Regions from separate parts of the Pseudoalteromonas sp. J010 genome, predicted to be linked through region 2. Evidence: predicted binding sites of a transcription regulator. Region 2 holds the regulator's gene; each other region holds the start of a gene.

Region 1 (2,267 bases), on a different contig from region 2:
ATGATGACGTTTTGGGCAGAAGAGTATAAAAGAATATACCCTAACGTTAACATCCAAATTCAAGCGGCAGGATCATCTACTGCGCCTCCAGCATTGACAGAAGCAACGGCAAACTTCGGTCCAATGAGTCGTAAGATGAAGTCAAAAGAGATTGAGGCTTTTGAAAAGCGCTATGGTTATAAACCGACAGAAGTTCGTGTGGCAATTGATGCACTTGCCGTATTTGTACATAAAGATAACCCAATCGAAGGTCTAACGATTGAGCAAGTAGATTCGATTTTCTCATCAACACGTAAGTGTGGTGCTCAAGCGCAAGCAAATCGTTGGAGTGATATCGGCTTGACTGGAGATTGGGCTGCCAAAGACATCCAGCTATATGGTCGTAACTCAGTGTCTGGAACATATGGGTACTTCAAGAAAAAAGCATTATGTAAGGGCGATTTTCGCAATAATGTAAATGAGCAACCAGGCTCTGCTTCTGTGGTGCAGTCTATCTCTTCTTCAGTGAACGCGATTGGTTACTCTGGTATTGGTTATAAAACTTCGGGTGTACGTACTGTACCTTTGTCTAAAAAGGGTACGAATTATGTTGACGCTACACTTGAAAATGTAGCTCAAGGAAAATATCCACTGTCGCGTTTCTTATATCTATATGTTAACAAGCATCCAAACAAAGAATTATCACCGATTGAGGCCGAATTCTTAAAAATGGTACTTTCGAAAGAAGGCCAAAAAATCGTAGAGAAAGACGGCTATGTGCCAATGTCTAGTGAAATGGCTACGCGTGAGCTGAAAAAGCTAGGACTATTATAATCCCAACCAAATAGCCAAGTACTTGTTGTTATTAATGCCGCTTTCATGCGGCATTTTWTGTTGCTACAACTCAATGTCCCCTTATTAAATAATTTGTCTAAATATTCATCTTAACGCAGCAAAAAAGCTGGAAATATTCTATATTTAGTTAAAATTTATAATAAATCAGTCGATAATGAACTCGTCTTACTTCAAAAGGTGTATATATGAGTCTAGGTACTGCTTTTGCTGATCTAAGTATCACCAAAAAGATCCATGCAATAACGCTCGTTGCGGTTATCGCTTTTGTGGTTATCGTGTTTGTTAACTATAACGCCATAAGTTCTAATCAGAGGGCACTTAATGAGCTGGAACAGCAGACATATAAAATCCTGAACCTAACAACGGAGAATGCCAATAAATTACAAAATTTAGATGAGCTGTTCACGCAGGCGGTCACTTTTGGTGATGCTGAGTTATTAGACAAAGCAAAAGAGTACCGGCAACAGATCCAAGATAATTTGCAGAAAATCAATGAAATCCAAAGTGGGTTTATACCATCAGATAATAGAGATGAACTTACTCAGTATGCAAAAATTGCGCAGCGAATTGCATCAGGCATGATTGATGGAACTGCTGATTTTAGTCGCATTCAAGAAGACGCTAAAAACAAAACTGCAATTTATGAAGCACTGGTAAAAGATTTTACGACCGCCAAAGAAAATGCGAATGACCGTTTTGTTGAATTGTTACAAAATACAGAAGCTCGCTCCTCAAACGCCCTAACTATCATGCTAATTGTGGCTGTTATCTCGTTAATCGTGCTGATTTTACTCGCAGTTATTATCGCGCGGGGCATAGGTAACTCAGCTAAAGATGCAGCCCAAAATCTTAAGTTGCTCGCTCAAGGTCAGGGTTCATTATCTACTACTTTGAATGTTCGATCTCACGATGAGATTGGCCAAGTATCAATAAACTTTAATGAGTTTGTAGGCCTACTTAAAGGGGCTGTTGTTGAAGTGATGAGTGTGGTTGAGCCGTTAATGCAGGACTCAAGTCGCTTGGTTAAAGGCATGGAAAAAGCGGAAAGTGCTACTAATCAACAAACGCATGATGCTGAAGTAGTGCGTCAATCAATGGAAGAGATGCGCTTAAGTGTTGGTGATATTTCCAACTCGGCATCACAGGCATCTGATGCTGCTCAGCTTGCTGAGCAGGAAGTTGAGCAGAGTAAGCGTCAAATACAAGTATCAGTAAATGAATCTCAAGCTTTGAGTGAAGAAATCAATCATGCGGCAGAAACAATTAATAAGCTTGCTGACGATACTCAGAATGTGACACAAATACTTAATGTTATTACGTCAATTGCTGAGCAGACTAACTTGCTTGCTCTCAATGCTGCAATTGAGGCGGCACGCGCCGGTGAGCAGGGGAGAGGCTTTGCGGTTGTTGCTGACGAAGTAAGAGAGCTGGCT
Region 2 (2,267 bases):
AAATAATTCGGATTGCTCTTTGTTAGCAGCCTCTAAAATCAGCTGATCCGCTTTTTCTTGTTCACCTTGCTCTAATAGCTCTACAAGTTGTTTAGCTTGCTCGAGTGTAATTTGAGGCGCAGCGTTTACAGACATAGGCCATTTCCCCTTGCTGTTAGCCTAAGCGCTCAAATACTTTTTCAAGCTTGGTTTTAAGTGTACCTGCCGTAAATGGTTTCACGATATAACCATTAACCCCAGCCTGTGCTGCAGCAACGATCTGCTCTTTTTTTGCTTCCGCGGTTACCATAAGCACAGGAATATGTTTCAACTTTGCATCAGCTCGTATTGCTCGCAATAAATCGATCCCTTGCATTCCTGGCATATTCCAATCAGTTACTACAAAGTCAAACTCCTGATTTTGTAGCATCGGAAGTGCTGTACTACCATCATCAGCTTCTTGAACATTTGTAAAGCCTAAATCTCTTAATAGGTTTTTGATTATTCTTCTCATAGTAGAGAAATCATCAACCACGAGAATCTTCATGTTCTTATCCAAAACTTCCTCCAGTGAGGTTCGAACCCAACTATTTTATGTACTCTAATTTATCCAGTCATTGATTTTAGCTTTTAGCTTTATCATTGCCTGACCGTGAATTTGACTTACTCGAGATTCACTGACATCTAAAATGGCGCCAATCTCTTTTAAATTCATTTCATCGTTATAATAAAGCGACAAAACCATGGCATCTCTTTCTGGTAATGATTTTATCGCATTTACTAAAGACTCGTTAAAACGTTCATTTTTAACGTTATTAAACGGTTTGTCTAGCGCAAAATCGCTATTTGCAGGGGTAATCACATCTTCGTCTACCCCAAGATCCTCAATGCCTATTACTTTGCTTGCATTTACATCATGTAAAATATGATGGTACTCATCTAGAGATATATCAAGTTTTTCAGCGATTTCAGTGTCTTTTGGTTCTCGACCAAGGAGAGATTCGAGCTCAGATATAGTCTCTGAAACCATTCGGCTATTTTTGTGGACAGATCGGGGAGCCCAATCTCCACGACGAATTTCGTCAAGCATCGCACCTCGAATACGTATGCCCGCGAAAGTTTCAAAACTGGCACCTTTACTGGCGTCAAAGTTTTTTGTTGCCTCAATTAACCCTATCATTCCTGATTGGATCAAATCATCAAGTTGCACGCTTGCCGGAAGTCGAGCGATTAGGTGACACGCCACTTTTTTGACAAGTGGAGCATGCCTTTCAACCACCTTATGAATATGGTCAGAAGTTTGATATCCCGCAGCTCTGTTGACCGGAGAAGCCATAATCACCCGTTTACAAGTTGTTCAATAAAAAATTCTAAATGACCAGAAGGCTGATGAGGAATTGGCCACTTAGCCGCTCTCGTAGCTAAGCCTTTAATAGCAACAGCTGCAGGAGAGCTTGGAAATAAATCAACGATAGCCCTTTGTCGACGTGATGACTTACGCATATTTTCATCAAACGGTACTGTCGCGACAAGCTCTAGAGCCACGTCAAGAAAACGATCGGTCACTTTTGATAGTTTAGCAAAAAGTTCCTGACCTTCACGCATGCTACGAACCATATTGGCCACTATTTTAAAGCGGTAAACTCCATGTTCTCGACTTAATACTTTAATTAATGCGTAGGCATCTGTAATGGATGTCGGTTCATCACACACTACCACGAGTACGTCTTGAGCGGCACGAGAAAAACTCAACACCATATCCGAAATTCCGGCTGCAGTGTCAACAATTAACACATCAAATTGTGTATTTAGTTCACTAAAAGCTCTTATTAACCCAGCATGCTCTGCTGGAGTGAGCTCAACCATATTCTGAGACCCTGACGTAGCTGGTACAATTTTTATACCTGCAGGCCCTTCAACTAGAATTTCATCTAGTTCACACTCTCCTGATAAGACATGTGATAAATTCTTTTCGACTCTTAGACCTAGCATCACATCACAGTTTGCCAAGCCTAAGTCCGCATCTAAAACAAGAACACGCTGTCCTTGCTGACCCATAGCAATAGCGGTATTGAGCGAAACATTGGTTTTTCCCACTCCCCCTTTGCCGCCGGTCACGGCTATGACTTTTACACCCTGGTTGCTACTTTGACTCATTCTACGCAGGCCACTTGCTTGATCTAAAACTGTGTTAATCATACATTCCTACTGACTCTGACGCTACAGGTACACGCCGAGAGTGCTGTGCTTTTATTCTTTTTAAATACAGTTGCTCAGCCTTTTTTACT
Region 3 (2,267 bases), on a different contig from region 2:
AACAGCGCTTAAATGCTTGATGGTATTATCCAGCTCTTCTGCTTTCTTTTGTAACTTTACGCGGTCTATATCGATGTCGCCTTGTGGCGTAAACATTGTTGCGATTTCATCTAACGAGAAGCCTGCATTACGGGCTAAGGTGATTAATGCTAGACGCTCAACAGTCGAAGGTGCAAAAACACGTTTTAAACCTTGCCGTCCAATAGAGCGGATCAAGCCTTTTTCTTCATAATACCTAAGTGTAGACGCAGGTAGCCCTGACTCTTTTACAACCGCAATGATATCCATCAATTACCTTGACTTAAAGTTAGCTTTAACTTGTAGGATAGCGTGGAAAGATCAAAATAAGGAGTGAAAACGTGGAAAAACTAGAAATTTTGTTACTCGCATCCGTTATTGGCATTGGCGCTACAATTGTTATGGACATATACGGTGCTCTGTTAATGCGAATATTTGCGATTGCGCGATTGGACTATGCCTTGCTCGGTCGATGGGTTGGGCACTTTTTAAAAGGAAAAGTGAGCCATAATGGAATTGCTCGAAGTGCGCCTATTGCAAGAGAAACCATACTGGGATGGTTGGTTCATTATGTAACTGGGGTGGTTTTTGTATTTTTATTTCTTGTATATCAAGGAAAGGCTTGGGTTTATAATCCAGACCTTTGGTCTGTTCTGGCTTTTGGTGCGTTAACAACTGTTTTTCCCTATTTCATTATGCAGCCATGCTTTGGAATGGGGATCGCGGCATCGGATTCGAACCAGCGAAGGCAGAGCCGTCAGATTTACAGTCTGATCCCTTTGGCCGCTCGGGAACCCCTCCTAGATGGAGATATGCTTTGAAAAATGGTGGAGGGAGCTGGATTCGAACCAGCGAAGGCAGAGCCGTCAGATTTACAGTCTGATCCCTTTGGCCGCTCGGGAACCCCTCCATATTTTTAAAGCGTTACAATTTGTCAATGGTGGAGGGAGCTGGATTCGAACCAGCGAAGGCAGAGCCGTCAGATTTACAGTCTGATCCCTTTGGCCGCTCGGGAACCCCTCCTGAACAAATTGTAGGTGTTGTTTGATGGTGGAGGGAGCTGGATTCGAACCAGCGAAGGCAGAGCCGTCAGATTTACAGTCTGATCCCTTTGGCCGCTCGGGAACCCCTCCTAAACAACGGCGGTGATAATAACAAAGTTTTTTTCGAAGTAAAGAAAAGTACTAAAGTTTTTCTGAAAAATGTCGATATATTCTTAAACGGTAAAATAATCGGTTGGAATACATGCAAATTGATGGCATTTTAATCTCAGAGTCGCAACTAGGATCAGCGTTGAACGTTTGTGTTCATGAAACGCGTTCAGCTGACTTTGCAATGCTGTTGTCTATGTTATCAACAGATGCACTAGATTTTAGCCAATTTCATTTACCAAAATCCGAACAAAGTGAGAAAGACAGCTCCGAGGCAGCGTTAAAAAGGCAATTTGAAATTGGCCCTCAAAAACCCCTTGCTCCTGAACAGTACAATATGCTTATTGGGCAGCATAATGCACAGCTCATTGCTTCTGGTGCGATGACAACATTTAGGTTGAAAGAAAACCTACACCCCGAGCCTCTTGCAGCGCGAAATGACAAAAAACATATTCCACTGGAAGTTGTTGAAAACCTTGAGCCTGCAGCTAAAAACAGGCTTGCTAAATCGTTGGGTAAGCTCACGCTTGTGGCAGATAAACAACTAGATGCTGCGGCATTTTATGATCAGGTCGCAGTGGGGGGAATGCAAGAAATGCTGCGTACTAGTGCCTAAACTCTGTGAAATCTCGCGGATCTGTTCACACCACCTTGTACATTTTGCCCTTATTTTACCGCACCAGCATCAATACCAATAAAATAGCCTAGTTATCGACAATATTTCCTTACCTCAAAATAGCTTTCTTGATTAAGATAATTGGTGTGCGTCAACTATTTTTAACTCAAATAGATCAGCTTGAGCATGCAATAAGACTAATCATTATAGGGTTATTGCAGGCTGAGGCAAATACGCGGGGCTGAGATTGCTCAAGTGGCATGGCACTTTTTGTACTTCTTATTACTACCACACGGACAAAGGTCATTCCTCCCAACTTTAGTAACTGGTGTGTCATAAAGCTCACCGTCAACGTATTTCCATGCTCCTTGTTCAACGATAAAGTTTGACCTTTCATGTAAGGTATAGAGACAATTTTCAGCAATATAATATGCTTTGAACTCAACAACTCCCGATGGATCATTTGCTATTTCTTCGAGCAC

The links. The regulator FliA, encoded in region 2, starts transcription of late flagellar genes. The targets are predictions, from matches to a motif close to CTAAAGNTNNNNNNNNNNNNGCCGATA.
Region 1: EAG18_RS15775 (HAMP domain-containing methyl-accepting chemotaxis protein) is a predicted target of FliA. The motif match lies at 962-988, and genes of this name have one in related genera.
Region 3: EAG18_RS21010 (VC2046/SO_2500 family protein) is a predicted target of FliA. The motif match lies at 1,203-1,229, and genes of this name have one in related genera.

The regions. Positions count from the first base shown of each region.
Region 1 covers NZ_RDBW01000029.1:108,220-110,486, reverse strand. Annotated here, with positions in the region: gene EAG18_RS15780 (phosphate ABC transporter substrate-binding protein) at 1-813, shown strand, start outside; gene EAG18_RS15775 (HAMP domain-containing methyl-accepting chemotaxis protein) at 1,020-2,267, shown strand, end outside.
Region 2 covers NZ_RDBW01000013.1:31,720-33,986, forward strand. Annotated here, with positions in the region: gene EAG18_RS08720 (protein phosphatase CheZ) at 1-135, opposite strand, end outside; gene cheY (chemotaxis response regulator CheY) at 155-538, opposite strand; gene EAG18_RS08730 (RNA polymerase sigma factor FliA) at 581-1,315, opposite strand; gene EAG18_RS08735 (MinD/ParA family protein) at 1,318-2,178, opposite strand; gene flhF (flagellar biosynthesis protein FlhF) at 2,171-2,267, opposite strand, start outside.
Region 3 covers NZ_RDBW01000052.1:17,268-19,534, reverse strand. Annotated here, with positions in the region: gene EAG18_RS21040 (helix-turn-helix domain-containing protein) at 1-288, opposite strand, end outside; tRNA gene EAG18_RS21030 (tRNA-Tyr) at 733-815, opposite strand; tRNA gene EAG18_RS21025 (tRNA-Tyr) at 844-928, opposite strand; tRNA gene EAG18_RS21020 (tRNA-Tyr) at 957-1,041, opposite strand; tRNA gene EAG18_RS21015 (tRNA-Tyr) at 1,067-1,151, opposite strand; gene EAG18_RS21010 (VC2046/SO_2500 family protein) at 1,264-1,785, shown strand; gene EAG18_RS21005 (YchJ family protein) at 2,037-2,267, opposite strand, start outside.